3 regions of the Microbacterium sp. NPDC055442 genome follow, and region 2 is predicted to be linked to each of the others. Evidence: predicted binding sites of a transcription regulator. Region 2 holds the regulator's gene; each other region holds the start of a gene.
The links. Region 2 encodes LexA, which represses DNA repair genes until DNA is damaged. Its sites were predicted from a motif close to TCGAACANNTGTTCGA; they were not measured.
Positions count from the first base shown of each region.

Region 1 (10,543 bases), on a different contig from region 2:
CTCACCTGGCGTACTCGCATCAGGTGCCTTACGCGGGCGACGCGGGGCTTCGTCCCGTCATCTCGTCGGGACAGTACGGCGAGAAGTTCAGCAACATGGTGATCACGATCGACCCCGACAGCAAGACGGTGCAGTCGATGGACAACACCGTATATTCCATGTACCTCGAGGGCGGCGTCGCCGCCTACGCGCCCGACCCGACCGTCCAGGCCATCGTCGATCAGGCGGTCATCGACGCGGGTCCGCTCGGAGCGGCGCCGCTCGGCACGCTGTCGGCGGACATCAACCGCGCCAAGCTCGCCAACGGCACGACCGAGAACCGGGGCGCTGAATCGACGCTCGGCAACTTCGTCGCCGACGCGCAGCTGTGGGCCGTGCAGCGCACGGACCCGACCGCGCAGATCGCGTTCATGAATCCCGGGGGTCTGCGCACCGACATGACGTATGCGCCGGACGGTGTGCTCACATACCGCGAGGCCGCGAGCGTCCAGCCCTTCGCCAACACGCTCGTCGCGCTCACGCTGACGGGCGCGCAGCTCACGACACTGCTCGAACAGCAGTGGCAGCCGGCGGGAGCGACTCGACCGTTCCTCAAGCTCGGCGTCTCGAAGGGACTCACCTACACGTTCGACTCGACGGCAGCGGCCGGCAGCCGCGTGGCGAACGCCCAGTTCGACGGCGCGCCGATCGATCCGGCGGGGGAGTACCGCGTCGTGGCGAACTCGTTCCTCGCCGCAGGTGGGGACAACTTCGCCGCGTTCACGCAGGGAACGGCGAAGGCCGACACGGGACAGGCCGACCTCGCGGCGATGGTCGACTACATGGCCTTCGTCGGCACGGCGTCGCCCGACTACGCGCAGCGTTCGATCGGGCTCGTGCTGTCGGCACCGCCGGCAGGCGGGTACACCGCCGGCTCGACGATCGACATCTCGCTCTCGTCGCTCGACTTCTCGACCACCGAGCCGAAGGCCGACACGGTGTCGGTGGCGATCGACGGCACGGTCGTCGGCACGGCGCCCGTGGATTCCACGGTGGGCAACGAGGTGCTCGATGTCACGGGAACCGCGAACCTGTCGGTCACGGTGCCGACCGGGGTGAGCGGCGCCGTAGCGCTGACGATCACGACGCTGGCAGGAACGGCGATCGAGGTGCCGATCACGATCGCCGAGCCGGTCGCCAAGAGCGCGACGATCACACTCGGCGTGCCGAGCAAGATCCTCGCCAAGCACGGCACGAAGATCCAGTACAACGTCGCCGTCATCGCCGCGAAAGGCACCCCGACGGGCGAGGTCGCGATCTTCGACGGCAACCGTCGCATCGCGACGGCGACCCTCACGGCGAAGGACCGCGGCGTCGTCTCGGTGACGCTGCCGACGCTGAGCCGCGGTCTGCACCTGCTCTCGGCGACGTACGCCGGCAGCGACGCGCACGACGGATCGAAGAGCTTCCGCTTCCCCGTCCTCGTGTGGTGATCAGCGGCGGCTGAACGAACGGATGCCGCGGGTCGGACCCGCGGCATCCGCTCGTCGTCCGCGCAGATTCGCGCGAGGCGAACACGCTTTCGATCCCGTGTCCGAGGCCGCACCTAAACTTGTCGGGTGCCCATCGTCCCCGTCACCACGCCTGATCACACGCCCGGAGGCTCCGGTCAGAGCCACGCCGTCACGCGCCCGTTCCCCGCATCCGGGCACGGGAGTGGCACGCTCAGCGTGCGCGGCGCTCGCGTGCACAATCTCAAGAACGTCGATCTCGACATCCCGCGCGATTCGCTCGTGGTGTTCACGGGGCTCTCGGGGTCGGGCAAGTCGAGTCTCGCGTTCGACACGATCTTCGCCGAGGGCCAGCGCCGCTACGTCGAGTCGCTGAGCGCCTATGCGCGTCAGTTCCTCGGTCAGGTCGACCGCCCCGACGTCGATTTCATCGAGGGGCTCAGCCCCGCCGTGTCGATCGACCAGAAGTCGACCAACCGCAACCCGCGCTCGACGGTCGGCACGATCACCGAGATCCACGACTACATGCGCCTGCTGTGGGCGCGCATCGGCGTGCCGCACTGTCCCGAGTGCGGCGAGCGGATCCAGCGCCAGACGGTGCAGCAGATCGCCGACCAGCTCATGGAGCTGCCCGAGCGCACGCGCTACCAGGTCGTCGCCCCGGTCGTCTCCCAGAAGAAGGGCGAATTCGTCGATCTCTTCGCCGAGCTCGGTGCGAAGGGATACGCCCGGGCGATCGTCGACGGCGAACTCATCCAGCTCGCCGAGCCGCCGAAGCTCAAGAAAAGCTACAAGCACGACATCGCCGTCGTCGTCGACCGGCTCGTCGCCGGCCCGAACACCCTCAGTCGCGTCACCGATTCGGTCGAGACGGCACTGGGCCTTGCCGGCGGCATCGTGCAGGTCAACTTCGTCGACGAAGAGGGCGACGACGCGTGGCAGTCCTTCTCAGAGAAGCTCGCGTGCCCGAACGGTCACGCGTTGCAGCTGACCGAGATCGAGCCGCGCACCTTCTCGTTCAACGCGCCGTTCGGCGCGTGTCCCGCGTGCTCGGGTCTGGGCACCCGCATGTCGGTCGATGTCGAGCTCATGCTCGGCGATGAGGAGCTCTCGATCAGCGAGGGCGTCCTGGTGCCGTGGACGACGCAGGGCAAGGGGCTCTATCAGTACTACGAGCGGCTGCTCGAAGGCCTCGCACGCGACCTCGAGTTCTCGCTCGAGACGCCGTGGAAGGACCTGCCCGAATCGGTGCGCGAAGCCGTGCTGCGCGGTGAGGATTACAAGGTCTCGGTCAAGTGGCGAAACCGCTACGGGCGCGAGATGCGCTACACGTCGGGGTTCGAGGGTGTCGTCCCGTACATCGAGCGGCAGTACCTGCAGGCCGAGTCCGACACGCAGCGGCAGCGGTGGTCCGAGTACCTGCGCGAAGTGCCGTGTCCCGTCTGCGACGGCGACCGACTCAAGCCCGAAGTCCTCGCCGTGCTCGTGCACGGGCATTCCATCGCCGACGCGTCGCGGCTGAGTCTCGCCGAATCGCAGGAGTTCTTCGCGACGCTCGAACTGACCGAGCGCGAAGCGCAGATCGCCGCGGCGGTGCTGCGCGAGATCCGCGCGCGCCTCGATTTCCTCCTCCAGGTGGGGCTGAACTATCTGAGTCTCGGCCGGGCGGCCGGCTCGCTGTCGGGCGGCGAAGCGCAGCGCATCCGTCTGGCGACGCAGATCGGCTCGGGGCTGACCGGCGTGCTGTACGTGCTCGACGAGCCCTCGATCGGCCTGCACCAACGCGACAACCGCCGTCTGATCGAGACGCTGCTCACCCTGCGCGACCTGGGCAACACGCTCATCGTCGTCGAGCACGATGAGGAGACGATCCACGCGGCCGACTGGATCGTCGACATCGGCCCGCGTGCCGGTGTCGACGGCGGTGAAGTGGTGCACTCGGGTCCGCTCGCGTCACTCCTCGACGACCCGGCGTCGATCACGGGCGACTACCTCGCGGGGCGCCGCGAGATCCCGACGCCGGCGAAACGGCGCAAGATCGACAAGAAGCGTCAGATCACGGTCGTGGGCGCGCGGGAGAACAACCTCAAGAACATCACGGTCGACTTCCCGCTCGGCGTGCTGACCGCCGTCACGGGCGTCAGCGGGTCGGGCAAGTCGACGCTGGTCAACGGCATCCTCTACGAAGTCCTCGCGAGCCGTCTCAACGGCGCACGCCGCGTCGCGGGCAAGCACACGCGAGTGACGGGGCTCGACAACCTCGACAAGGTCGTGCACGTCGACCAGGCGCCGATCGGCCGCACACCGCGATCCAACCCCGCGACCTACACGGGCGTGTTCGACCGCATCCGCTCGCTGTTCAGCGACACGCCCGAGGCCAAAGCGCGCGGCTACCAGCCGGGCCGGTTCAGCTTCAACGTCAAGGGCGGCCGCTGCGAGGCGTGCTCGGGCGACGGCACGATCAAGATCGAGATGAACTTCCTGCCTGACGTCTACGTCGACTGCGAGGTGTGCCACGGCAAGCGGTACAACCGCGACACGCTGTCGGTGCACTACAAGGGCAAGAACATCGCCGAAGTGCTCGAGATGCCGATCGCCGAGGCAGCCGAGTTCTTCGAGCCGATCCAGGCCATCCACCGCTACCTCAAGACGCTCGTCGACGTCGGCCTCGGGTACGTGCGACTCGGGCAGTCCGCCACGACGCTGTCCGGCGGCGAGGCGCAGCGCGTCAAGCTCGCCACCGAGCTGCAGCGCCGCTCGAACGGCCGCTCGATCTACGTGCTCGACGAGCCAACGACGGGTCTGCACTTCGAAGACGTGGCCCGACTGCTCGAAGTGCTGGGCGGCCTGGTCGACAAGGGCAACACGGTCATCGTGATCGAGCACAACCTCGACGTCATCAAGTCGTCGGACTGGGTCATCGATCTCGGCCCCGAGGGCGGTGCCGGCGGCGGCGAGGTCATCGCGACGGGCACCCCCGAGCGGGTCGCGCGCGTCGAGGGCAGCCACACCGGCACCTTCCTCGCCGAAGTGCTGGAAGGCCAAGGACCGGGTATCCAGCGCAAGGCGGGCTGACGTGGCCCGTTCCGCCCCCACCGTCGCCTACAAGCCGAAGCCGGGGGAGATCCCCACGAACCCGGGCGTGTATCGCTTCCGCGATCGGGACGGGCGCGTGCTGTATGTCGGAAAGGCGAAGAACCTCCGCGCGCGGCTGTCGAACTATTTCGCACCGTTGCACACGTTGCACGAGCGCACGCGACGGATGGTCACGACTGCGGCATCCGTCGAATGGACCGTCGTCGCAACCGACGTCGACTCGCTGCAGCTCGAATACCAGTGGATCAAGGAGTTCGATCCGCCCTTCAACGTGCGCTACCGCGACGACAAGTCCTACCCGTTCATGGCCGTCACCCTCGCCGACGAGGCACCGCGCGTCATCGTGACGCGCAACCGGCGCATCTCGGGGGCGAAGTACTTCGGCCCGTATCCGAAGGTCTGGGCCGTTCACGACACGATCGATCAGCTCATCAAGGTCTTCCCCATCCGCACGTGCAGCGACGCGTCCTACAAGAAGGCGATGGCGACGGGCCGCCCGTGCTTTCCGGGGCAGATCGGCCGTTGCGGCGGTCCGTGCTCGATGCGCGTCACGATCGACGAGCACCGCGCGGTCGTCGACGACTTCGTCGCCTTCATGGCCGGCGGCGACCAGAGGTTCGCGCGCGACCTGACCGCCCGCATGCGAGAAGCGGCCGCCGCGATGGACTACGAGGCGGCCGCCGTCTACCGTGACCGTCTTCAGGCGATCGACGCGGTGCTCAACAAGAGCGCGCTGGTGCTCTCCGAAGACACCGATGCCGACCTGTTCGGCATCGCCGAAGACGAGCTCGCCGCAGCCGTGCAGCACTTCGTCATCCGCGGCGGCCGCGTCCGTGGTGTGCGTGCGACGACCGTCGAGAAGGAGCTCGACATCTCGGGCGGCGACCTCGTCGACCAGATCGTGCAGCGAGCCTACGGCGACGCGGGCGAGGCGGACATCCCGCGTCAGGTGCTCGTGCCGGCGCTCCCCGACGACGCGACGGAGCTCGAGACCTGGCTGCGCGCGCGGCGCGGCAGGAACGTATCGATCCAGGTGGCCCGGCGCGGGCGCAAAGCCGAGCTGATGAAGACGGCGACGCTCAACGCGCAGCAGGCGCTCATGCTGCACAAGACGCGTCGCACGAGCGACTACGTGGCACGCACACAGGCGCTCACCGACCTGCAGGAGGCACTGGGCCTGGCCGAAGCGCCCCTGCGCATCGAGTGCTTCGACGTCTCGCACCTGGGCGGCACGAACGTCGTGGCGTCGATGGTGGTGTTCGAGGACGGGCTGCCGCGCAAGGACCAGTACCGGTCGTTCGGCGTGGCCGAGACGACGGACGACACCGATTCGTTGTACCAGGTGCTGACGCGGCGGCTGGCATATCTCGACCGGCCCGACCCTTCGGCAAGCTCAGGGGCCGGGGTTGCGGGCTCGGGGGGCGGGGTCGTGGGCTCGGGGGACGGGGGCGTCGATTCCGGGGACGCGGTTGTGGATTCTGCGACCGAGCCGCGCAGACGACCGCGGTTCGCGTACCGTCCGCAGCTGCTCGTCGTCGACGGCGGCAAGCCGCAGGTCGAGGCGGCCGCTCGCGCGCTGCGCGACGCGGGGCACGAGGAGATCGCGCTGTGCGGCATCGCCAAGCGGCTCGAAGAGGTGTGGCTGCCGGGCGAGGACTACCCGGTCATCCTGCCGCGCACGAGCGAGGCGCTCTACCTGCTGCAGCGGCTGCGTGACGAAGCGCACCGCTTCGCCATCTCGCACCAGCGCAAGCGCCGTCGTCGCGATATCCAGAGCGTCCTGGCCGAGGTGCCCGGGCTCGGTGAGGCGAGGATCAAGGCTCTCCTGCGCCATTTCGGGTCGGTCGCGGCGTTGAAGACGGCGAATCCCGACGAGATCTCGCAACTGCCCGGCATCGGCCCGAAGCTCGCCACGACGATCCACGCCCACCTCGCGACTCGATAGGGTGAACTCCGAGACGGGGGACTGCATGAGCGACGATTCCCGGCGGGACGCCGGTGAAGTGCTGATCGTGACGGGCATGTCCGGAGCCGGCCGGTCGACGGCCGCGAATGCGCTGGAAGACCTCGACTGGTACGTCGTCGACAACCTGCCGCCGCAGATGTTCAAACCGCTGCTGGATCTGACCGAGATCGCGGGTGAGGCGCTGCCGAAGGTGGCCGTCGTCGTCGACGCGCGTGGGCGCGACCTCTTCGTCGAGCTGCCCGAGGTGATGCGGACGCTGCGTGAGCGCCGGCCCGTCCGCTCGATCTTCCTCGACGCTTCCGATGATGTGCTCGTGCGGCGTTTCGAGGCCGTGCGTCGCCCGCATCCGCTGCAGGGGGACGGCACCATCATCGACGGCATCCGGCAGGAGCGCGAACGTCTCGCGGCAGTGCGCGAGCGTGCGGACATCATCGTCGACACGTCGCTGCTCAACGTCCACCAGCTGTCGACCCGCATCGTCGATCTCTTCTCGGAAGAGGGCGCCGCACGCCACACGCTCACGATCATGAGCTTCGGATTCAAGTACGGCCTCCCGCCCGACGCCGACATCGTGGCGGACATGCGATTCCTGCCGAACCCGTTCTGGGATGACGGCCTGCGCGCGCTGACGGGCGAGGACGCGCAGGTGCGCGATTACGTGCTCCGCCAGACGGGCGCCGAACCGTTCATCGATGCGTACGCCGAGGCCCTCGTGCCCGTACTCGAGGGATATCAGCGCGAGAACAAGCGGCATTCCGTCGTCGCGATCGGATGCACCGGAGGCAAGCACCGCTCGGTCGTGATGTCGCGCGAGCTCGCGCAGCGCCTGTCGAAGGTGTCCGGCGTCGCGGTGCGCATCAAGCACCGCGACCTCGGCCGAGAGTGAACGGCGGCAGAGGATGCCGCGCGGGAGTAAGCTGGACGATCGTCCCCGTTCCCAGCTGTGAGGAGAGACGTGTCGCTGACCGCCGACGTGAAGGCCGAACTGATCACCGTGCGGGATCCGCGCCCGTCGGCCCGGGTCGCCGAGCTCACGTCGCTCCTGCGGTTCTCCGGGGGGCTCCACTCGATCGCGAATCGCGTGGCGGTCGAAGCGGAGCTCGACTCCGATCGGCTCGCCCGCCGCGTCGCGCGCGAGCTGATGGAGATCTACGGCGTGCGCCCCGAGCTCGTGCACGTGCAGGGTTCGGGCGGACGCTCGGACAACAACTTCGCCGTGCGCGTCATCGAGGGCGGTGAGACCCTCGCTCGCCAGACGGGGCTGCTCGACCAGCGGCGCCGGCCGGTGCGCGGCCTGCCGAACAAGCTCACGACGGGCGCGCGTCCTGACCTCGCCGCGATCTGGCGGGGGGCCTTCCTCGCGACCGGCTCGCTGAGTGATCCGGGCCGCTCCGCGGCGCTGGAGATCACCTGTCCCGCGCCCGAAGCGGCCATGGCGCTCGTCGGAGCGGCGCACCGGCTCGGCATTCCCGCGAAGGCGCGCGAAGTCCGCGGCGTGCCGCGAGTGGTCGTCCGGGAAGGCGAGGCCATTCGTCTCGCGCTGGCCGAGATGGGCGCCGTGCGCGCCGCCGCAGACTGGGACCGGATGCGACAGCGCCGCGAGGTGCGTGCGGGGGTGAACCGCCTCGTCAACTTCGACGACGCGAATCTCCGACGCTCGGCGCAGGCGGCGGTCGCCGCGTGCGCGCGGGTGGAGCGAGCGCTCGAGATCCTCGGCGATGAGGTGCCCGATCATCTGCGGCAGGCGGGCGAACTGCGCCTCGCGCACCGGGATGCCAGTCTCGACGAACTCGGCCACCACGCCGAGCCGCCGCTTACGAAAGACGCCGTCGCCGGGCGCATCCGCCGCCTGCTCGCGATGGCCGACAAGAAGGCCGAGCAGGACCAGATCCCCGGCACCGAGTCGGCCGTCCCTGCCGGCGTCGAGGACTGACGTCCGTTCGCTTCACCATTGCGGAGCGTGCCGCAAGCCCCTGCCGGGTGCCGCGCGGCTCAGTAGGATGAACTCGTCACCCTCGCCGCAGAACCTCCTTCCCGTTCGCGGCGCCGACAGGAAGAAGAGAACATGGCGACCTACACGCTTCCCGACCTCCCGTACGACTACGCAGCGCTCGAGCCGCACATCAGTGCGACGATCATGCAGCTGCACCACGACAAGCACCATCAGGCCTATGTGACCGGAGCGAACACGGCTCTCGAGCAGCTCGCCGAAGCGCGCGACAAGGGCGACTTCGCGAACGTGAACAAGCTCGAGAAGGACCTCGCGTTCAACCTCGGCGGACACACGAACCACTCGATCTTCTGGACCAACCTGTCGCCCGAGGGCGGGGACAAGCCCACGGGCGACCTCGAGGCTGCGATCGATGACCACTTCGGGTCGTTCGACAAATTCCAGGCCCACTTCGGAGCCGCCGCGCTCGGAGTGCAGGGCTCGGGATGGGCGGGGCTGTTCTGGGACTCGATCGGCCAGAACCTCATCATCCAGCAGTTCTTCGACCAGCAGTCGCAGTTCGCGGCGGGCACGGTTCCGCTCCTGCTGCTCGATGTCTGGGAGCACGCGTACTACCTCGACTACAAGAACGTGCGCGCCGACTACGTCAAGGCGTTCTGGAACATCGCGAACTGGGCCGATGTGCAGAGGCGCTTCTCGACGGCGCGCGAGAAGACGGCCGGTCTGCTCGTCTGAACGCAGTGCGACACACGCCCGGCGTGCACCTCGCGGTGCCGCCGGGCGTCGTCTTTCCTCTTCGGCTCGCGGCCTTCATCCCGGCTGAGCGCTGCGCTAGTGTCGTAGTCGGCGAGGATGCCCCGGCGGCCCCGTCGTTCGGGTTGACGGGACCATCTTCGCGTTCAAGGGAGATCGCGTGACAGGGACGCCGATCAGGGTCCCGGCGCGACGAGAAAAAACGGGAGATACCGTGACCGTCAAGATCGGCATCAACGGCTTCGGCCGCATCGGACGCAACTACCTCCGCGCTGCGCTCGCGCAGGGCGCGGACCTGGACATCGTCGCGGTGAACGACCTCACCGACAACAAGACGCTCGCCCACCTGCTCAAGTACGACTCGATCCTCGGCCGTCTCGACGCCGACGTGTCCTACAGTGCCGATTCGATCACGGTCGGTGACAAGACGATCAAGGTCTTCGAAGAGCGCGATCCCGCGAACCTGCCGTGGGGCGAACTCGGCGTCGACATCGTGATCGAGTCCACCGGTCGCTTCACGAACGCCGACGACGCGCGCAAGCACATCGAGGGCGGCGCGAAGAAGGTGCTCATCTCGGCACCCGCGAAGGGTGAGGACGGCACGTTCGTCATGGGCGTCAACGAGCAGGATTACGATCCCGCCACGATGCACATCATCTCCAACGCGTCGTGCACGACGAACTGCCTCGCGCCGATGGCGAAGGTCTTCAACGACGAGTTCGGCATCGAGAGCGGTCTGATGACGACGGTGCACGCGTACACGGCGGATCAGAACCTGCAGGACGGCCCGCACAAGGATCTGCGTCGTGCGCGCGCTGCCGCGCTCAACATCGTCCCCACCTCGACGGGCGCAGCCAAGGCGATCGGGCTCGTGCTTCCCGAGCTCAAGGGCAAGCTCGACGGCTTCGCACTGCGCGTGCCGGTCCCCACGGGCTCGGCCACAGACCTGACGATCGAGACGCGCGAGGGCATCACGGTCGACGAGATCAAGGCGGCGTACAAGGCGGCCGCCGAAGGTCCCCTGAAGGGCATCCTGAAGTACACCGAAGACGAGATCGTCTCGAGCGACATCGTCACCGACCCGCACTCGTGCATCTTCGACGCCGGGCTCATCCGGGTCATGGGCAACCAGGTGAAGATCGTCGGCTGGTACGACAACGAGTGGGGCTACTCGAACCGTCTGGTCGACCTCACCGAGTACGTCGCCGAGCGTCTCTAAGATCGTCGTATGACCCTGCGCACCATCGATTCGCTCGGGCCGCTCGCCGGCAAGCGCGTCATCGTCCG
Region 1 is NZ_JBSHLF010000002.1:125,252-135,794, forward strand. Features, by position in the region: gene ACWIBS_RS05065 (bifunctional metallophosphatase/5'-nucleotidase) at 1-1,472, shown strand, start outside; gene uvrA (excinuclease ABC subunit UvrA) at 1,710-4,565, shown strand; gene uvrC (excinuclease ABC subunit UvrC) at 4,567-6,531, shown strand; gene rapZ (RNase adapter RapZ) at 6,557-7,438, shown strand; gene whiA (DNA-binding protein WhiA) at 7,508-8,485, shown strand; gene ACWIBS_RS05090 (superoxide dismutase) at 8,618-9,238, shown strand; gene gap (type I glyceraldehyde-3-phosphate dehydrogenase) at 9,471-10,475, shown strand; gene ACWIBS_RS05100 (phosphoglycerate kinase) at 10,485-10,543, shown strand, end outside.
Region 1: the regulator LexA is predicted to act here: its motif matches at 1,550-1,565, upstream of uvrA (excinuclease ABC subunit UvrA).

Region 2 (10,543 bases):
GCGAGACCGCGATCGGCGGTGAGTCGCGCGTCGGCCCCCGCGAGCGTCAGCGCTTTGACGGCGGAATGGACGTTTCCCGAGCCGTAGTCGAGGACCGCGACGAGCGGGCGAGAGGTCACAGAGCACCCTTCGTGCTCGGGATGCCCTCGACGAGCGGGTCGCGGGCCTTGGCCTGGCGGAATGCGCGCGCGAACGCTTTGTACTCGGCCTCGGCGATGTGGTGCGGGTCGCGCCCGGCCAGGAGCCTGATGTGCGTCGTGAGCCCCGCGTGGAACGAGATCGCCTCGAACGTGTGGCGCACCAGCGAGCCGGTGAAGTGACCGCCGATGAGGTGGAGCTCGAAGCCCGCGGGCTCGCCCGTGTGCACGAGGAAAGGACGCCCGCTGATGTCGACGACCGCCTGCGCGAGTGCCTCGTCGAGCGGCACGAGCGCGTCGCCGTACCGCGAGATGCCCGCCTTGTCGCCGAGCGCCTCACCGATCGCCTGCCCGAGGACGATCGAGACGTCCTCCACGGTGTGGTGGGCGTCGATGTGGGTGTCGCCCGAGGCGCGCACCGTCAGATCCGTCAGGGAGTGCTTCGCGAACGCCGTCAGCATGTGGTCGAAGAACGGCACCGTCGTGTCGATGTGACTGCGCCCGGTTCCGTCGAGGTCGAGCTCGAGCTCGACGGTGGACTCGCTCGTCGCGCGTCGGGCGGAGGCGACGCGGTGGTCGTCAGGACGGGTCATGCGGTCGATTCTATCGAGGCCAGCGCGTCGAGGAACGCCGTCGTCTCGTCTTCGGTGCCCGCCGTCACCCGCAGGTGGTGCGGGATCCCGACGTCGCGGATGAGGACACCCTGCTCGTACAGTGCACGCCACACGGCCGCGGGGTCATCGACTCCCCCGAACAGCACGAAGTTCGTCCAGGATTCGTGCGGCGCGTACCCGAGCGCCTCGACCGTCGCCGAGATGCGATCGCGCTGAACGATGATCTCGTCGACCATGCTGAGCATGACGGGAGCGTGGCGCAGCGCGGCCGTCGCCGCCGCCTGGGTGAGAGCGCTCAAGTGATACGGCAGCCGGACGAGACGCAGCGCATCGATGACGGCCTCGTCAGCGGCGAGGTATCCCACTCTCGCGCCGGCGAAGGCGAACGCCTTGCTCATGGTGCGCGAGACGATGAGTCGCTCGCGCCCGGGCAGGAGCGTCACGGCCGAGGCGGACCCGTGGGGGGCGAACTCCTGATAGGCCTCGTCGACGACGACGACGCCCGCCGTGGCGTTGTAGACGGCCTCGACGACGTCGAGAGGCAGCGGAGTGCCCGTGGGGTTGTTCGGTGCGCACAGGAACACGACGTCGGCCTGGGCCCGTGCGACCTGGGATGCCGCGTCGTCGGCCGTGATCGTGAAGTCCGGCTCGCGCGTGCCGCCCGTCCACGATGCTCCGGTCGCGCGCGCGAGCAGCGGGTACATCGAGTACGTGGGAGCGAAGCCGAAGGCCGTGCGCCCCGGCCCGCCGAAGGCCTGCAGCACGTGCTGGAGCACTTCGTTGGATCCGTTGGCGGCCCAGATCTGGTCGGCGGTGAGCCCGTGCCCGAGGTACTCCGCGAACCCTTCGCGCAGTCCGACGAACTCGCGATCGGGGTAGCGGTTCACATCGTGCAACGCGATCGCGACGGAGTCGAGGATGTCGTCGGCGACCTCTTGCGGCACGGGGTGCGTGTTCTCGTTGACGTTCAGCGCGACGGAAAGCGGCGCTTGCGGTGCACCGTAGGGCGTCATGCCCCGCAGATCGTCTCGGATGGGCAGTGCGTCGAGGCGGGAGGTCACGCAGGCAATCGTAGGCCGCTTCACGCGCGGTGGCGCCTCGGAGCGTCAGCCGGCGGGTGCGTACTCGGCGGGAATCGCGAGCGACTGGCCGAGCTCGATCGCGCCGCCCGGCAGCGCGTTCAGTCGTGCGATCGCATCGACGACGTCGCGCGGATCGTGTTGCGGAGCAACGGACTGCGCGATCGACCAGAGCGTGTCGCCGTACGTCACGGTCACGGTCGCGAACGTCGCCGACGCGCCACCGCTGTCGCGCGACGCGACAGCCGAGCCGCCGCTCAGCACGGCGAGCGCCAGCAGTCCGGCCAGAGGCAGCGCTGCCGCACTCGCGAGCACGCGGCGGCCGCGCGCCGTGGTGCGCAGACGGGTGCGGGACGAGGGAGCGGGGATGGCGATGGCGGTCATGCGGTTCCTCCTGGTGGGAAGGTTCGCATCCGACTTTCGGCCGGGAAAGCCGGATGCGAACTCCTGTTCCGAAGCTATCTTCGATGCTGGACGGTGTCAACCCCGAGCCGGATCGTGCGATGTTCGAACGCGACACGCGGAACTCGTGCCCCCTGAACCCCGCAGAACCGGATACGGTTTCGATGTGGCCACCCCACCACGGGCCTCCGACATTCGAAGACAGGAGTCGATATGAGCGACGCAGGCGGGCGCGAGAAGCCGCAGACGCGACGACGGAAGAGTCTCAGCGACAAGCAGCTGGCGATCCTCGAGGTCATCCAGCGGTCGATCGCGCGGCACGGCTACCCCCCGAGCATGCGCGAGATCGGCGACGCCGTCGGGCTCAAGTCGCTCTCGAGCGTGACGCATCAGCTCAATCAGCTCGAGCTGAGCGGGTACCTGCGCCGCGATGCCGGGAAGACCCGCGCGATGGAGGTGCTCATCGACCTGCCCGGCAGTGCGGCCGAGAACCCCGCCGATGCTGCGCCGTCGGTGGGCGACGCCGCGCTCGTACCGCTCGTCGGCCGCATCGCGGCGGGCGTGCCGATCACCGCTGATCAGCACATCGACGAGATCTTCCCCCTGCCCCGGCAGCTCGTCGGCAAGGGCGACCTGTTCATGCTGCGCGTCTCGGGCGACTCGATGATCGATGCCGCGATCTGCGACGGCGACTGGGTCGTCGTGCGTTCGCAGGCGACGGCCGACAACGGCGAGATCGTGGCGGCGATGCTCGACGGCGAGGCGACCGTGAAGACCTTCCGTCAGCGCGACGGTCACACCTGGCTCCTCCCCCGCAACTCCGCGTTCGAGCCGATCCTCGGCGACGACGCCGTCGTGCTCGGCAAGGTCGTCGCGGTCCTGCGCGCCGTCTGAGCCGCTTGTCCGCGGCACGGCTTAGCGTGGAGGGGTGACGACTCCTTACGGCTCCTGGCCTTCCCCTCTGACCGCTGCGGCCGTGTCCGCCGCTTCGCCCCGCATCGAAGGCGCCCGCCTCGTCGGCGACGACGTGTGGTGGGGTGAGGGCGTCCCCGAAGAGGCCGGCCGCACGACGGTGCGCAGACGCACGGCATCCGGCGGAGTGGAAGACCTCCTCCCGGCACCCTGGAGCGCGCGGTCGAGCGTGCACGAGTACGGGGGCGGGTCGTGGACGGCCACCGACGACGGGGCGCTCGTGTTCGTCGAGAAGACCGACCAGCGCGTCCGGCTGCTCCGTCCCGGGGGTGAGCTCCTCGCGCTCACGCCGCCGGGTGACGTCGACGTGCGCTTCGGCGGCCTGACCGTGCAGTCGGGTCGGCTGCTGGCGGTGCGCGAAGCGCACGGGGCCGGCCCGACCCCCGCGCGAGACATCGTCGAGATTCCTCTCGACGGGTCGGCGGGCGACGACGCCGCTGCGATCGTGTCGCTCGCGGGAGGCACCGATTTCGTCGCGCATCCGGCGCTCAGCCCCGACGGGACGCACCTCGCGTGGGTCGCGTGGAACCATCCCGACATGCCGTGGGATCGCGCACAGCTGCGCGTCAGCGCGCTCGACGGGGGCGCCGCGACGGTCTTCGACGAAGGCGCCTCCCCCCTCCAGCCCGTGTGGCTGGGCGACGACGAACTGCTCTACGCCGATGACCCGACCGGGCGCTGGAACCTGTACCGTCGCCGGCTCGGCACCGCGCCGAGCCCCGTGGCCCCCGTCGACGCCGATACCGGCGGCGGTATCTGGGTGCTCGGCACCCGGTGGTTCGCCCCCGTCGACGGCGGTCGCGTCGTCGCCGTGCGGACGCACGGCGGCGACGAGGTCGTCGTCGTCGACCTCGCGGACGGCACGGCGACTCCGCTCGGCCTGCCCGTTTCGGCGAACGCGTCGATCGAGGACGTCTCGGGAACGCGCGTGCTCGTGAGCGGTGCCGACACCGTCTCGGGACCGGCGCTGTGGCTGGTCGACGTCGACGACCCCGCCGGCGCCCGAGTCGTCCGCGGCGGTGAGACCGCGTGGGGACGCGAATGGATGCCGCAGCCCCGCGCCGTCACGTTCGACGGCCCGCACGGCCCCGTGCACGCGTTCGACTATCCCCCGACGAATCCGCGGGCGACCGCCCCCGCAGACGAGCTGCCGCCGTACGTCGTGTTCGTGCACGGCGGCCCGACGGCGCATTCCGGACCGGCGGCCTCCGGCAAGGTCGCCTACCTCACGAGCCGCGGCATCGGCGTGCTCGACGTGAACTACGGTGGCTCCACGGGATACGGGCGCGCCTACCGTGAACGGCTGCGCGGACAGTGGGGCGTCGTCGACGTCGATGATGTCGCGGCGGCGGCCGCCGGGTTGGCAGCATCCGGTGTCGCCGACTCCGCGCGCATCGCGATCGCGGGAGGATCGGCCGGCGGGTGGACGGTGCTCGCCGCCGTCACGCGCACCGACGCGTTCTCGGCGGGGATCTCACGCTACGGCGTGGGAGATGCGCGTTCCCTCGCGGCCGACACGCACGACTTCGAGGCACGCTATCTCGACGGGCTCATCGGCCCCCTGCCCGAGGCCGAAGACGTCTACATCGAGCGATCGCCGCTCAGCCGTCCCGCACTGTTCCGTGTGCCGCTGCTGCTGCTGCAGGGCGCCGATGACCGGGTCGTGCCGCCGGCGCAGTCCGAAGCGGTGCGCGACGCTCTCGCGGCGCACGGCGTGCCGCACGCGTATGTGCTCTACGAGGGCGAGGGCCACGGTTTCCGCAAGGCCGAGACGGTCGTGCACGCGCTCGAGACCGAACTGGCGTTCCTGGGCGCCGTGTTCGGCTTCACGCCGCCGGATGTGCCGCCCGTCACACTCGCGACGGGCGACTGACGGCGCCGCTCAGGCGGGGAAGACCGCGAGTTCGGCGGCGAGGCGCTCGTTCACGTGCGCGTGCAGATAGGTCCCCTCGCCACGGTGCTCCTGGTCGAGGATGATCCCCGTCTCGTGGGCGGCCGAGATGAGGTCGCCGCGGTCGTAGGGCACGATCGCGCGCACTTCGACGGCGGGCAGAGGCAGCGCCTCTTCGATCACGGCGCGCAGCTCTTCGAGGCCCTCGCCCGTGCGGGACGAGACGAAGTGCGCATTCGGCTCGAGGCCGCGCAGCACGAGACGGCTGTCGTCGTCGACGAGGTCGGCCTTGTTGAACACCACGATCTCACGCGTCTCGCGCGCCCCCACGTCGCCGATCACGTCGCGGACGGTCGCGAGCTGCGCGGCGGGATCGGGGTGGGAGGCGTCCACGACGTGCAGCAGCACATCCGCTTCGCCGACCTCTTCGAGCGTCGAACGGAACGCCTCGACGAGCTGGTGCGGCAGGTTGCGCACGAACCCGACGGTGTCGGTGAGCGTGTAGACGCGTCCGTCCGAGGTCTGCGAACGTCGCACCGACGTGTCCAGCGTCGCGAACAGCGCGTTCTCGACGAGTACGCCGGCGCGCGTCAGCCGGTTGAGCAGGCTCGACTTGCCCGCGTTCGTGTAGCCGGCGATCGCGACGGCGGGAATCGTGTTGCGCTTGCGCTCGGCGCGCTTGGCATCGCGCGCGGGAGCGAAGTCGCGGATCTGGCGGCGCAGCTGCGCCATGCGGGTTCGGATGCGACGCCGGTCGAGCTCGATCTTGGTCTCGCCCGGACCGCGTGAGCCCATGCCGGCCCCGCCCGCGCCGACCTGCCCACCGGCCTGACGGCTCATCGAGTCGCCCCAGCCGCGCAGTCGCGGCAACAGGTACTCGAGCTGAGCCAGTTCGACCTGGGCCTTGCCCTCACGGCTCTTGGCGTGCTGGCTGAAGATGTCGAGGATCACCGTCGTGCGGTCGATCACCTTGACCTTGACGACGTCCTCGAGCGCACGGCGCTGGCTGGGCGCGAGCTCGGTGTCGGCGATGACCGTGTCCGCGCCGACGGCGGCGACGATGTCACGCAGCTCTTCGGCCTTGCCGCGTCCGACATAGGTCGCGGGGTCGGGATGGGGTCGGCGCTGCATGACCGCGTCGAGGACGACGGCACCGGCGGTCTCGGCGAGCGCAGCGAGCTCGCGCAGCGAGTTCTCGGCATCCGCCTGCTCTCCCTGCGGGTGCACGCCCACGAGTACGACGTTCTCGAGACGCAGCTGCCGGTACTCGACCTCGGTGACGTCGTCGAGTTCGGTCGACAGGCCCGGAACGCGGCGCAGCGCTGCGCGCTCCTCACGGTCCCACTGCTCGCCGTCGGCGTCGGTCCGGGCGACGGTCGTGTCATCTTGCAGCGCCTGCGCGGAACCGAACACGCGAACCCCCGACCGCGCATCGGCGCGCGCCAGCACGCGATCCACCGCGTCGATCTCTTCGAGCGGCGTCTCGTCGGTGCTGCCGGGTGTCGTCGTATCGGTCATGTGTTCCTTTCGGATGCCGCCCGGAAGGGGCGGCATGTGATTCGTCATGCACGGCGGGCGATCGCCCGAGGATTCTAGCCTCCCCCCTGTGAGGCCACCTCCGCTACGCTCGTCACTCATGGGGAGCGAGCATTACTTCAGCGCCACCCCCGCAAGTCCCGAGAACCTGCGTCGGATCCGCGCCACCCTCGCGGGCAGGGAGGTCGAGGTCACGACGGCCGGCGGAGTGTTCAGCCCCGCGCACGTCGATGCGGGAACGAGCGTCCTTCTGGCGAACAGTCCTGCCGCGCCGCCGGGCGGCCAGCTGCTGGATCTCGGATGCGGGTGGGGGCCGATCGCGCTGAGCCTCGCGCTGGAATCGCCGCACGCGACCGTGTGGGCCGTCGATGTGAACGAGCGCGCCCTCGATCTCGTGCGACGAAACGCCCAGTCGCTCGGGCTCGAGAACGTCAACGCCGTGCGCCCCGAAGATGTTCCCGACGATGTCGTCTTCCGCACGATCCGCTCCAACCCGCCCATCCGCGTCGGCAAGAGCGAACTGCACGGACTGCTCGAGCGGTGGATCCCCCGGCTGGACGATCGCTCGGACGCGTGGCTGGTCGTGCAGCGCAACCTCGGCTCGGACTCACTGCAGCGCTGGCTCGCGGCGACGTTCGCGCCGGGCTACAGCGTGCATCGTGCCGCGACGGGACGCGGGTTCCGCGTCCTCCGGGTGCGCCGGCACGGGATGCCGCCGAGCGAGCCCATCACGCTGCCCTGAGCAGGCTCAGGCCAGCGTCACCTCGCCCGAGTAGACGAGCGTCGCGGGACCCGCGAGATAGACCCGGCCGGCGCTCATCCGCACGCCGAGACGGCCACCGGGCACGTCGACCGTCCACTGGTCGGGCGCCGTCGGTCCTGCCCATTCGCGCACCGCGAGGGCCGAGGCTGCGACCCCCGTGCCGCAGCTGAGCGTCTCGCCGACGCCCCGTTCGAACACGCGCATGCGGATCGAGCCGACGCCATCGTGCACGAGCGGGTCGCTCGGCACGACGAACTCGATGTTCGCGCCCGCCGGCGGCTCGGGGTTCAGCTGCGGGCGCGCCGTGAGATCGAGGGCGTCGAGCTCCTCGGTGTCGGGCAGCGCGACGACGACGTGCGGATTGCCGACGTCGATGCCCATCCCCGGGCGCGGCGCGCCCACTCCGCGCGCTCGCACGAGCACGTCGGGTTCGACGCGCCAGGTGCCGAGATCCACCTCGAAGCCGCGATCGCTGCGGGTGACGGTCTTGGTGCCCGCGCGCGTTGCGACCGGCAGCGGGTCAGCGGCATCCGCCCAGCCGACCTCGGTGAGGTACCGCGCGAACACGCGCACCCCGTTGCCGCACATCTCGGCCTTCGAACCGTCGGCGTTGCGGTAGTCCATGAACCAGGTGACCCCGGATGCGGCCGCCTCGACGCCCTCGTCGATCGCATCCGTGCGCACGACACGCAGGATCCCGTCGGCGCCGATGCCGAAGCGTCGGTCGCAGAGCACGGCGATCTGGTCGTCCGAGAGGTCGAGGGCACCGTCCGGGTCGGGGATCACGACGAAGTCGTTCCCCGTGCCGTGGCCCTTCGTGAAGGCGATCGTCTGGGGCACCGGTTCAGCCTAGCGGCGCACGGCCACGCCGGCGGCGGGAACGCCGGGCTCGACCCAGGTGACGTCGTCGTAGCGCCGGAACCACGAGACCTGGCGGCGGGCGTAGCGCCGCGTGAGCGCCTGCGTCTGCGCGATCGCCTCTTCGCGCGTCAGATCCCCGGCCAGCTCGGACAGCGCCTGCGCGTAACCGATCGCCCGACGGGCCGTGACGCCCTGCTCGAGGCCCTGGTCGCGCAGCATCCGCACCTCGTCGAGGAGCCCGTCGCGCCACATGCCCTCGACGCGGGCATCCAGACGTGCGACGAGCAGCTCACGCGGCACCCCGACGCCGATCACCCGCGTGTGCGGATGCCACAGCACGGGCGCGTCGGGAAGCGCGGCGCCGTGCGTGCGCTCCCCCTGCTCGAGCACCTCGAGGGCGCGCACGACGCGTCGGCCGTTGCGCGGGTCGACCTTCGCAGCGGTCGCGGGGTCGGCCTCGCGCAGCCGTGCGAACAGCACTCCCGGTCCGTGCTCGTCGAGCTCGGCCTCGAGTCGGGCCCGCACGGCGGCATCGCGCGGCGGAAACCGGAAGTCGTACAGCACGCTGGAGACATACAGCCCCGAGCCGCCCACGAGGATCGCATCGGCCCCGCGTGCGTGGATCGCCGTGATCGCTGCGCGCGCGGCTTCCTGATACCAGGCCACCGCCGCTTCATCGGTGACCTCGAGCACGTCGAGCAGATGATGCGGGATGCCGCGCCGCTCTGCCGCGGGCAGCTTGGCGGTTCCGACGTCCATCCCGCGGTAGAGCTGCATCGCGTCGGCGTTGACGATCTCGGCGGAACGGCCTTGCTCGGCGAGCTCCTCTGCCAGCGAGAGCGAGAGCGCCGTCTTTCCGGTTCCGGTCGCCCCGACGACAGCCCACAGCCGCGCGGTCGTTTCAGGCATTCGGGGTCGCTTCCGTCCCGCGCGCGCTCAGCGAACGTGCGCGCGCGCGGGGTACGGCCTGGCCGGGCGCCCGGCCACCGGCGGGGTGCGGGTGCCGGGCGCGAGAGCGAGCGTGCCGGGCCTGGGCGGGCGAACGCACGGTCCTACGCGGGTCGCAGGGTGGGCAGCCCGAGCGCGACGGGGCGCGGAGCTCCACCGGCACCCGCGGGGGCGGGCACGCCGCACGAGTCGGCCTGGGCGCGGTCCCACGCATCGCCCGAGCGGGTGCGCCGGATACGCAGCGGCGCGCCGTCGGGCGAGTCCGCGAGCAGGTGGAACGGGGCGGCGTGCGTCACGACGACCGAGACGACGTCGCCCGGACGCGGCGTCTCCGACCCGTCCGGAACCTCGAAGTGCACGAGCCGGTTGTCTTCGGCGCGGCCCGTGAGCCGGTGCGTCGCGGCGTCCTTCTTGCCCTCACCCGTCGAGACGAGCACCTGCAGCTCACGACCCAGCTGCTTCTCGTTCTCTTCGTGCGAGATACGGTCCTGCAGCGCGGCGAGCCGCTCGTAACGCTCTTGGACGACGGCCTTGGGCACTTGGTCGGGCATGGTCGCTGCGGGCGTGCCCTCGCGGATCGAGTACTGGAAGGTGAACGCGCTCGCGAAGCGCGCCTGCTCGACGACGCGCATCGTCTCTTCGAAGTCCTCGTCGGTCTCGCCGGGAAAGCCCACGATGATGTCGGTCGAGATCGCGGCGTCCGGAATCTTGGCGCGCACGCGGTCGAGGATGCCGAGGAACCGCGCACTGCGGTACGACCGACGCATCGCTTTGAGGATGCGGTCGCTGCCGGACTGCAGCGGCATGTGCAGCTGCGGCATGACGGCGGGGGTCTCGGCCATGGCGTCGATGACGTCATCGGTGAACGCGGCCGGGTGCGGGCTCGTGAAGCGGATCCGCTCGAGGCCGGGGATCTCCCCCGCCGCACGCAGCAGTTTGCCGAAGGCCTGACGGTCGCCGAACTCGACGCCGTACGAATTGACGTTCTGTCCCAGGAGGGTCACCTCCATCGCTCCGTCGTCGACGAGCAGTCGGATCTCACCCAGGATGTCGCCCGGGCGGCGGTCCTTCTCTTTGCCGCGCAGGCTCGGCACGATGCAGAACGTGCAGGTGTTGTTGCAGCCGACCGAGATCGACACCCAGCCGCTGTAGACGCTGTCGCGCTTGGTGGGCAGCGTCGACGGGAACACCTCGAGGGCCTCGAGGATCTCCAGCTCGGCCTCACCGTTGTGGCGTGCGCGCTCGAGCATGCCCGGCAGCGAACCCATGTTGTGCGTGCCGAAGACGACGTCGACCCAGGGCGCCTTCTGCAGCACGGCGTCCTTGTCCATCTGCGCGAG
Region 2 is NZ_JBSHLF010000004.1:463,468-474,010, reverse strand. Features, by position in the region: gene hisH (imidazole glycerol phosphate synthase subunit HisH) at 1-119, opposite strand, end outside; gene hisB (imidazoleglycerol-phosphate dehydratase HisB) at 116-730, opposite strand; gene ACWIBS_RS11875 (histidinol-phosphate transaminase) at 727-1,764, opposite strand; gene ACWIBS_RS11870 (LysM peptidoglycan-binding domain-containing protein) at 1,858-2,214, opposite strand; gene lexA (transcriptional repressor LexA) at 2,446-3,126, shown strand; gene ACWIBS_RS11860 (S9 family peptidase) at 3,161-5,077, shown strand; gene hflX (GTPase HflX) at 5,087-6,613, opposite strand; gene ACWIBS_RS11850 (class I SAM-dependent methyltransferase) at 6,732-7,373, shown strand; gene dapF (diaminopimelate epimerase) at 7,380-8,234, opposite strand; gene miaA (tRNA (adenosine(37)-N6)-dimethylallyltransferase MiaA) at 8,244-9,164, opposite strand; gene miaB (tRNA (N6-isopentenyl adenosine(37)-C2)-methylthiotransferase MiaB) at 9,308-10,543, opposite strand, start outside.

Region 3 (10,543 bases), on a different contig from region 2:
CTGCGACGGACGGATGCCGGTTCGCGCGGCCGTGCCGCAGAGGTCGCTCCGGAGCTGGCCAAGCGACTCGAAGACGTGCGCGCCATCTTCGTCCGCACGGCGCTGGACCGGCTGCTCGGTTGAGCCGCGGCGCGACACGCCAGAGCGGATGTCATTGCTCGGGGCGTCGCGCTGATCTAGCGTGGAGGAGTCCGATGGGGAGGATCAGCGTATGACCGCTCGAGAAACGGCAGGCGAGCCGACATTCGTCGCCGACCTCCTCTTCACCGATGGCCTTCCGCAGATGGACGACGAGGCCGGCTACAAGGGAGCCGTCGCGGCACGCGCAGCGGGAATCACCTACCGCCAGCTCGATTACTGGGCGCGCACCGAGCTCGTCGAGCCGACCGTGCGCGGGGCATCCGGCTCCGGCTCGCAGCGTCTGTACGGGTTCCGCGACATCCTCGTGCTGAAGCTCGTCAAGCGACTTCTCGACACCGGCATCTCGCTTCAGCAGATCCGCACGGCCGTGGATCAGCTGCGTGCCGCCGGCATCCGCGACCTCGCCGGTACGACCCTCATGAGCGACGGTGCGTCGGTGTACCTGTGCACGTCCAATGACGAGGTCATCGACCTCGTCAGCCGCGGACAGGGCGTCTTCGGCATCGCCGTGGGCAAGGTGCTGCGCGAAGTCGAATCGACGCTCGTCGAGTTCGACCCGCAGGTGCCCGACATCCAAGACGAGCTCGCCGCGCGTCGCGCCGCCCGCACGGCCTGACCTCGTCGAAGGCTCGTCCCTGAGCCCCTCGAAGGGTGGCCCCGGCCGCCCCGGTCCCTGAGCTCGCCGAAGGGTCGTCGCCAGCCGCCCGGCGCTGAGCCTGCCGAAGGGTTGTCGCCAGCCGCCCGGCGCTGACCCTGCCAAAGGGCGGTCCCTGAGCTCGCCGAAGGGTCGCCCCCGGTCCCTGAGCTTGTCGGAGGGTCGTCGCTGGCCGCCCCGGTCCCTGAGCTTGTCGGAGGGTCGTCGCTGGCCGCCCCGGTCCCTGAGCTTGTCGGAGGGCGTCGCTGGCCGCCCCGGTCCCTGAGCTTGTCGAAGGGTCGTCGCCAGCGGCCCGGCGCTGAGCCTGTCGAAGGGTGGTCCCTGCGCCTGTCGAAGGGCGGTCCCTGAGCCTGTCGAAGGGTCGTGAGGCGTCGCCTCCGCTCGGTTTGCCCTTCTCACCGGCCCGCGCCCCGCGCTCCTGCCAGACCCGATGCGGGTCTCGCGGAGGAGACGCCACACTCCGCCACACTCGGCTCCTGAACTTCTCGAACGCGGAGGAGCTCGCCAGGGCGCAGCCACCCATTGCAACCGCCGGCTCCGATGTCGGAGGTGTGTTCTAGTGTTGGCGCATGGAAGATGAAGCCGAGCTCGTACATCTGGATCGGGTGGATCGGGTGGTCGAGGTCGATGGGATGGTCGCGGTGTTCACCGCGGAGCGCTATGTGGTGATCGATCGGTTGCGGGTGGCGGCGATGTCGGATGCTGCGCAGTATGGTGCCGGTCTTGCCGGGGTCGCGGAGCGTTCGGTGCGTCTGGAGCTGGCCGCGGCGTTGCGGATCACCGAGCATGCCGCCGAGCGCCTCATGGTCCGTGCCGATGCCCTGGTGCACCGGTACCCGGCCGCGTTGACCTCACTGGGGGCTGCCCGGATCAGCGAGCAGCATGCCGCGGTGCTGGTGGACCTGCTCGATCCCCTCGACCCTGTCCTGCGTGAGGCTCTCACCGCCCGCGCGGTCGCCCTGGCCGAAACACAGCCGGTGGGGGTGTTTCGCCGCAAACTCCGTGACCTCATCGAAACCGAACGGCACACCACGTTGACCGAACGGCACACGGTCGCGTTGCGGCAACGGCATGTGCGTGTGGAGACCGTTGATGACGGGATGGCGTGGTTGACCGCGTACCTTCCCGCCGTCGAGGCCCACGCCATCCACGGGCGGGTCACCGCGATCGCCAAGACCCTGGGCGGTGACGACGATGACCGGTCCCTGGATGAGCGCCGCGCCGATGCGCTGTGCGACCTCCTCATCGACGGGGACACCACCACCCACCCCGACAGTGCCCGCGGGATCCGGCCCACCGTTGTCGTGACTGTCCCGGCGTTGGCGCTGCTGGGCACCGGGGAGGAGGACGTCCCGGCGACCGTGGAGGGAATCGGGCCGATCCCGATCGAGCGGGCACGCGAACTGTGCGGGAGCGCGGACGGGTGGATGCGGGTCCTCACCCACCCCGAGACCGGGATGGTGCTCTCCGTCGGTCGCCGGCAATACCGGCCCCCGAAATCACTGCGGAAGCTGGCCGCCTGGCGAGCGGACCGCTGCATGGCCCCCGGATGCGGGATCCCCGCCTGGCGATGCCAGATCGACCACTCCATCGCTTGGGAACACGGCGGAACCACCGCCCTGACCAACCTCGCCCCCCTATGCACCGGCCACCACACCATCAAGCACCACGGCCGATGGGCCCTCACCCAGAGGTGCAACGGGACCATCGAGTGGACCTCACCCACCGGCCGAAAATACCTCGTCGAACCCGAACGACGCACCCCCACCTTCCACCCGAACAACGAACCCGCCCCCTTCTAACGCACGACCCCCGAGCCTGCCGAACGGTCCGCGCCCGAACGAGCCGAGAGCCGGTCCCAGAGCCTGTCGAAGGGTCGGCCGTTGAGCGTAACGGAAGGCGGTCCCTGAGCGTGTCGAAGGGTCGGTCCCTGAGCTTGCCGAACGGCCGGCCGTTGAGCGTAACGGAAGGCGGTCCCCGAGCCTGTCGAAGGGCCGGTCCCTGAGCCTGTCGAAGGGTCGGTCCCTGAGCCTGTCGAAGGGTCGGTCCCTGAGCCTGTCGAAGGGTCGGTCCCTGAGCCTGTCGAAGGGTCGGTCCCTGAGCTTGCCGAACGGCAGGCCCTGGAGCGTAACGGAAGGCGGTCCCTGAACTTGTCGAAGGGCGGTCCCTGAGCCTGCCGAACGGCCGGCCCTGGAGCGTAACGGAAGGCGGTCCCTGAACTTGTCGAAGGGCGGTCCCTGAGCCTGCCGAAGGCCGGCCCTGGAGCATGCCGGAACGCGGTCCCTGAGCCTGCCGAAGCGTCGGTTCCCGAGCCTGCCGAAGGCGGGCCCTGGAGTGTGCCGGAACGCGGGCCCTGAGCTTGTCGAAGGGTCGTCAGCGCGTCACGCGGTCGGCGTGGGGATACGCCCCGTCCGCATGATGCGGTCGAGCAGCGCATCGAAGTCGGCCGCGAGCTCCTGAGCGGAGTCCCCGGGCCAGATGTGCAACGGCTTGGCCGCACCCTGCGCCTGCTGCAGCGACGTGCGCTCGGGCAATTGCGGCGAGAGCACGAGCGGACCGAACATGTCGCGCAGCTCTTTGATGCGGAACTGGTGCTCGATCGACTGCGGGCGCACGCGGTTCACGACGATGCCGAGCGGCTGCAGACGGGGGGAGAGTCCCCGTCGGATCTCTTCGATCGCGCGCAGGGCGCGATCGGCGGCCGCGACCGAGAAGAGGCCGGGCTCGGTCACGACGATGACGCGGTCGCTGGCGGCCCAGGCCGTGCGCGTGAGCGCGTTGAGCGAGGGGGCGCAGTCGATGAGCACGAGATCGTAGTCGGGCTCGATCGTGGCCAGCGCCTCCTCGAGCTTCCACACGTCGCGGACGCTCGGATGCGGGCCGTCGAAGTTGATCGCGGACGGGCTGCCGATCATCACGTCGATCGTGCCGGGGTGCACCTTCGCCCAGCCGCTCGACGTGATCGCCTGACGAACGACCTTCTCCTTGGGATTGGCCAGCACATCGGCGACATTGAGTCGCCCGGCGACCTGGATGTCCATACCCGTCGAGACGTCGGATTGCGGGTCGAGATCGACCACGAGAGTGCGCACTCCCCGTGCGAAGGCCGCCGAGGCGAGCCCGAGTGTAACGGTCGTCTTGCCGACGCCGCCCTTGAGGGAGCTCACCGAGAGTACGTGCACAAGCGACTACGTTACCGTCCCCTAGGCTGAGAGCACACTTGGCCCATCGTCGTGGCCGCTCTGCGAGGTGCACATGTTCCGAAAGATTCTGGTCGCCAACCGCGGTGAAATCGCCATCAGGGCGTTCCGCGCGGCATACGAGCTGGGGGCGCGCACGGTCGCGGTTTTCCCCTACGAAGACCGCGGATCACTCCACCGCCAGAAGGCGGACGAGTCCTACGTCATCGGCGAACAGGGTCACCCCGTCCGGGCATATCTCGACGTCGACGAGATCATCCGCGTCGCTCTCGAATCCGGTGCGGACGCGATCTACCCGGGCTACGGGTTCCTCTCCGAGAACCCCGAACTCGCCGCCCGCGCGGCCGAGAACGGCATCACGTTCATCGGGCCCCCGTCGAAGGCGCTCGAGATGGCCGGCAACAAGGTCACCGCCAAGGAGCACGCGATCGCCGCGGGCGTACCGGTGCTGAAGTCCACCCCCGCGTCAGACGATGTCGACGCACTCGTCGCCCAGGCAGACGACATCGGCTTCCCCATCTTCGTCAAGGCGGTCGCCGGCGGCGGCGGCCGCGGCATGCGTCGCGTCGAGACAGCGGGCGACCTGCCCCCGGCCATCGCCGAGGCGATGCGCGAAGCCGGCGCCGCGTTCGGTGACGCCCGGGTTTTCCTCGAGCAGGCCGTCGTACGCCCGCGCCACATCGAGGTGCAGATCCTCGCGGATGCCACGGGTCACACGGTGCACCTGTTCGAGCGGGACTGCTCGGTGCAGCGTCGTCACCAGAAGGTGATCGAAATCGCGCCCGCCCCGAACCTCGATGACGAGCTGCGCACGCGGATCCACCGGGATGCCGTCGCCTTTGCCGAATCCATCGGCTACAGCAACGCCGGCACGGTGGAATTCCTCGTCGATACGGCCGGCGAACGCGCCGGCCAGCATGTCTTCATCGAGATGAACCCCCGCATCCAGGTCGAGCACACCGTGACGGAAGAGGTCACGGATGTCGACCTCGTGCAGTCGCAGATCCGGATCGCCGCGGGGGAGACCCTCGAAGATCTCGGTCTGCAGCAGAGCAACATCGTGCTGCGCGGTGCGGCGCTGCAGTGCCGCATCACGACGGAGGATCCGTCGCAGGGATTCCGCCCCGACACGGGGCGCATCACCACCTATCGGTCGCCCGGTGGCGCCGGCATCCGTCTCGACGGCGGTACCACGGCCGCGGGATCCCAAATCAGCCCGCACTTCGATTCGATGCTCGCCAAGCTGACGTGCCGCGGACGCGACTTCCCCGCCGCCGTCGCCCGCGCGCGACGCGCGCTGGCGGAGTTCCGCATCCGCGGTGTCGCGACGAACATCCCGTTCCTGCGCGCCGTGCTCGATGACGACGCCTTCGTCGCGGGCGACCTCAGCACGGCGTTCATCGAAGAGCGTCCGGGGCTGCTCACGAGCCACCCGTCGCGCGACCGCGCGACGAAACTGATCAATTGGCTCGCCGATGTCACGGTCAACCGGCCGTACGGTGAGAAGCCGGTCTCCGTGTCGCCCGGCAGCAAGCTTCCCGACATCGACCTCACCGCCCCGGCACCGGCCGGAACGCTCGAGCGCCTCCGCGACCTGGGCCCCGCGGGCTTCGCCCGTGCGCTGCGCGAACAGACACCGCTCGCGGTCACCGAGACCACGTACCGCGACGCCCACCAGTCCCTCCTCGCCACGCGCGTGCGAACGCGCGACCTGGTGCGCATCGGCCCGCACGTCGCCCGCATGACACCCGAGCTGCTGTCGGTCGAGGCGTGGGGCGGCGCGACCTACGATGTCGCGCTCCGGTTCCTCGCCGAGGACCCGTGGGAACGGCTCGCGGCTGTGCGCGAGGCGATCCCCAACATCCCGATCCAGATGCTGCTGCGCGGACGCAACACGGTCGGATACACGCCGCGACCGGTCGAGGTCACCGACGCGTTCGTGCGCGAGGCCGCCGCGACCGGTGTCGACGTCTTCCGCATCTTCGACGCACTCAACGACGTCGACCAGATGCGCCCCGCGATCGCGGCCGTTCTCGAGACGGGCACGGCGGTCGCCGAAGTCGCGGTCTGCTACACGGCCGACCTTCTCGACCCCGCTGAGCGCCTGTATACGCTCGACTACTACCTGCGTCTGGCCGAGCAGATCGTCGAATCCGGCGCGCACGTGCTGGCGATCAAGGACATGGCGGGCCTTTTGCGTCCCGCCGCGGCGGCCAAGCTCGTCACAGCGCTGCGCGATCGGTTCGACCTGCCGGTGCACCTGCACACGCACGACACGGCGGGCGGCCAGCTTGCGACGCTCCTCGCCGCCAGCGCGGCCGGGGTCGACGCCGTCGACGCCGCTGCCGCGCCGCTGTCCGGCACGACGAGCCAGCCGTCACTGTCGTCGCTCGTCGCCGCCCTGGCGCACACCGACCGGGACACCGGAATCGATCTTCAGGCCGTGAGCGATCTCGAGCCCTACTGGGAGGGCGTGCGCCAGCTGTACCGCCCGTTCGAGTCCGGTCTGCCGTCGCCGACGGGTCGGGTGTACCACCACGAGATCCCGGGAGGCCAGCTGTCGAACCTGCGCCAGCAGGCGATCGCGCTGGGTCTGGCCGACGATTTCGAGCTCATCGAGGACATGTACGCGGCGGCGGACCGGATTCTCGGCCGCATCCCCAAGGTAACCCCGTCGTCGAAGGTCGTGGGCGACCTCGCTCTCGCTCTCGTGGCGGCCAAGGCCGATCCGGCCGATTTCGCCGAGAACCCGCAGAGCTACGACATCCCCGACTCGGTCGTCGGGTTCATGGCGGGCGAACTCGGCGATCTGCCCGGCGGCTGGCCCGAGCCCTTCCGCACCAAGGTCCTCGAAGGTCGCGAGGTGTCGATCAGCGTGCCTCCCCTCACGGACGAAGAGCGCGAGGGACTCGCGGGCGACGCCCCGACGCGTCAGCGCACGCTCAACCGACTGCTCTTCCCCGCCCCGGCCAAGGAGTTCGAGAAGAACCGCCAGGCGTACGGCGACCTGTCGGCGCTCGGGACTCCCGACTACCTCTACGGACTCAAGCCGGGCGAAGAGCACGTCGCCGAGATCGATCCCGGCGTGCAGCTGTATGTGGGTCTCGAGGCAATCGGCGAGGCCGACGCCAAGGGCATCCGGACCGTCATGACGACCCTCAACGGTCAGCTCCGCCCCGTATATGTCCGTGATCGCAGCATCGCGGTCGAGACGCGCCAGGCCGAGAAGGCGGACACGAGCAAGCCGGGTCAGGTGGCCGCGCCGTTCGCCGGTGTCGTGACGGTCAAGGCGACCGTCGGCGACACCGTCAAGGCCGGTCAGTCGCTCGCCTCGATCGAGGCGATGAAGATGGAAGCGGCGATCACGGCTCCCGTCGACGGCGTCATCGAGCGACTCGCGATCGGCGCGACGCAGCAGGTCGAGGCGGGCGACCTTTTGGTCGTCATCCGCCCCGCGCAGTAACCTGGAGGGCCGTACACGCTCGACACCCGCCTTTGGAGAGACCCGCAGTGACGTCTGATCGCCCCGACCAACCTGACGAAGATGCCCTGAACGGCGTCCTCTCCGACGCGGGCAGCCTCGACACCGCCGGGATCGGGATCCTCAACGGCGCCACGGCGCAGGTGAACCTGTCGTTCGCCGTGGCGGCCGAAGACGACGACGAAGACGACGTCATCGGCGACGAGGTGCCCATCGAACTCGGGTACGCGGCACTGGTCGACGCGCGCACCGACGACGAGGTTCCGCTCGAGACCGCCGAAGCCGAGATCGTCGCCGACTCGGCTTCGCCCGCCGCGGCGTCGCCGTCCGAAGACATCACCGACGCCGAAGAGGTGGAGGATGCCATGACAGCTCACTCCGATGAGACGCCCGCCGAGGCCGCGCAACCCGTGACGTCGTCGATCCCGACGACGCGCTGGGAGGCGCAGCATCCCGATTCACCGCGTCCTGCGCGCGGTCACGCCCTCGAGCGTGTGCCGTCGCGCGCTGATGTCGCGTTGACCTCGAAGCGGATCGGCGAGTTCGAAGCCGATCGTGAGAGCGCCGATCTGCTGACGGCGGATCGTCTGCTCGACCCGCACCACGTCGTGCGCCCCGAGCCCGAAGGCGCGTGGCAGCACCTCGTCTATTCGCTGTCGGGCAGGCGCATCAACCTCGGTGACGGCAAGCGCGCACGGGCGCGCAAGGAGCTCGACCGTCGCATCTCGGCGCCGCTGAACGGCGGTGCCCGCTTCGTGCCGGTGATGTCGCGCAAGGGCGGCGTCGGCAAGACGACGATCACGACACTGCTGGGCATGGCGCTCGCCGACGCTCGCGATGACCGCGTCATCGCCGTCGACGCGAACCCCGACCGGGGAACGCTCGCCGAGCGCATCGGTCGCACGAGCGGCAAGACCGTGCGCGATCTCGTGCGCACGCATGCCGAGGTCGTCGGCTACAACGACCTCTCCGGCATCGTCGCGCGCGATGAGACTCGCCTGGACGTCCTCGCGTCGGACAGCGACCCGCGCGTGTCCGTAGCGTTCAGCGATGACGACTACAACGACGTCGCCTCGATCGCCGCGCACTACTACTCGATCGTGCTCACCGACACCGGAACCGGCGTCGTCCACTCGGTCATGGAGGCGACACTCGGGCTCGCCGATCAGCTCGTCATCGTCACCGGGCTGAGCGTCGACGAGGCGCGACTGGCGTCCGAGACGCTCACCTGGCTCGAGACGAACGGCTACGCCGAGCAGGTGCGCGGCGCGGTCGTCGTGCTCAACAACGCCCGCCCCGGTGCTCCACTCGTGCGGCCCGACGAGCTCGAGGCGCACTTCCGCTCGCGCGTGCGCGCCGTCGTGCGGATGCCGTACGACGCGCACGTCGCCGCCGGCAGCGCCATCGCGTTCCGAGATCTGCAGCCTGCGACCCGTCTCGCCGCCCGTGAGCTCGCCGCGAAGGTGGTCGAGGGACTCCGCTCGCTCGCGGCGGCCGCCTGACATGGCGGTCCGTCCGATCCGCGTCTTCGGCGACCCCGTTCTGCGGGCGCCGGGTGCGCCCGTCGACGTCGTCGATGACGGCATCCGCTCGCTCGTGCAGGACCTGCTCGACACCGTCGCACTGCCCGGTCGCGCCGGGGTCGCCGCCTGCCAGATCGGCGTGGGAGTCCGCGCGTTCAGCTACAACATCGACGGCGACATCGGCTACGTGCTCAACCCCGTGCTCGTCGAGGTCGACGGTGAACCCGAGCTGGTCGCCGAGGGCTGCCTGTCCGTGCCGGGTCTGTGGCACGAGGCCCTGCGCCACCCGCGGGCCAAGGTCGTCGGCACCGACCTCGAGGGCAACGACGTCGTGATCGAGGGGGAGGGGCTGCTCGCCCAGGCCCTTCAGCACGAGACCGACCACCTCGACGGCATGCTCTTCCTCGATCGTCTTCCGGCCGAGACCCGCCGTGTCGCGATGCGCCAGATCCGGGAGTCGGACTGGTTTTGATGCGAGCAGGATCGATGCGCGCGTAGCGCGCGTTGATGCGGCTCGGATCAATGTCGAGTAGCGCGCGAAGCGCGCGTATCGAGATCCCGGGGTATCGAGCTGCGACTGCTCCGGTCCGCATCTCGATACGCGCCTGCGGCGCTACTCGATGACCGGGGGGCGACGGGTGGGGGCGCTACTGGACCACCGGGTGGGCGGTGCGGCGCTACTCGATGACCGGGGAGCGCGCGCTGAGGACCGGGTGAGCCGCGGCGCACCCGGTCCTGCGCGTCAGCCCAGCGAAACGTTCGTCGTGTTGACGGGAACGTCGTAGATCTTGTCGATCTCGGCGGCGAAGTCATCGAGGATGACGTTGCGCTTGATGCTCATCTTGGGAGTGAGGTGACCGCTCGCCTCGGTCCACTCCGTCGCGAGGATCGTGAACTTGCGGATCGATTCGGCACGCGACACCGACGCGTTGGCCTCGTCGATCGCACGCTGCACTTCGGCGCGGACGGCGGGATGCGCGGCGGCATCCGCGAGGGACATGTCACCCGGCAGGTTGTTGTTCGCAAGCCAGGTCGGCAGCATCTCGGAGTCGAGCGTGATGAGCGCCGCGATGAAGGGCTTCTGGTCGCCGAGAGCGACGACCTGCCCGACGATCGGGTTCGCCCGGATCGGGTCTTCCAGCGCAGCGGGGGCGACGTTCTTGCCACCGGCCGTGACGAGGATCTCCTTCTTGCGGCCCGTGATCGTGAGGAAGCCCTCGTCGTCGAACGAACCGATGTCGCCGGTCTTGAACCAGTCGCCGTCGAACGACTCGGCCGTCGCCTCGGGGTTGCGCCAGTACTCCTTGAAGACGTTGATGCCACGCACCTCGACTTCACCGTCTTCCCCGAGCCGGACGCCGATCCCGGGAAGCACGGGGCCGACGGTGCCGATCTTCGACTTGTTCGCGAGGTTGACCGTCGCGGGCGCCGTCGTCTCGGTCAGGCCGTAGCCCTCGAGGATCGTGACGCCGAGGCTGTGGAAGAAGTGACCCAGGCGCGGCCCGAGCGGAGCCGATCCCGAGACGGCGTACTCGACGCGCCC
Region 3 is NZ_JBSHLF010000002.1:47,792-58,334, forward strand. Features, by position in the region: gene ftsR (transcriptional regulator FtsR) at 1-123, shown strand, start outside; gene ACWIBS_RS04720 (MerR family transcriptional regulator) at 212-757, shown strand; gene ACWIBS_RS04725 (HNH endonuclease signature motif containing protein) at 1,366-2,598, shown strand; gene ACWIBS_RS04730 (ParA family protein) at 3,178-3,978, opposite strand; gene ACWIBS_RS04735 (pyruvate carboxylase) at 4,052-7,459, shown strand; gene ACWIBS_RS04740 (MinD/ParA family ATP-binding protein) at 7,507-8,979, shown strand; gene ACWIBS_RS04745 (peptide deformylase) at 8,981-9,472, shown strand; gene ACWIBS_RS04750 (AMP-dependent synthetase/ligase) at 9,743-10,543, opposite strand, start outside.
Region 3: the regulator LexA is predicted to act here: its motif matches at 1,340-1,355, upstream of ACWIBS_RS04725 (HNH endonuclease signature motif containing protein).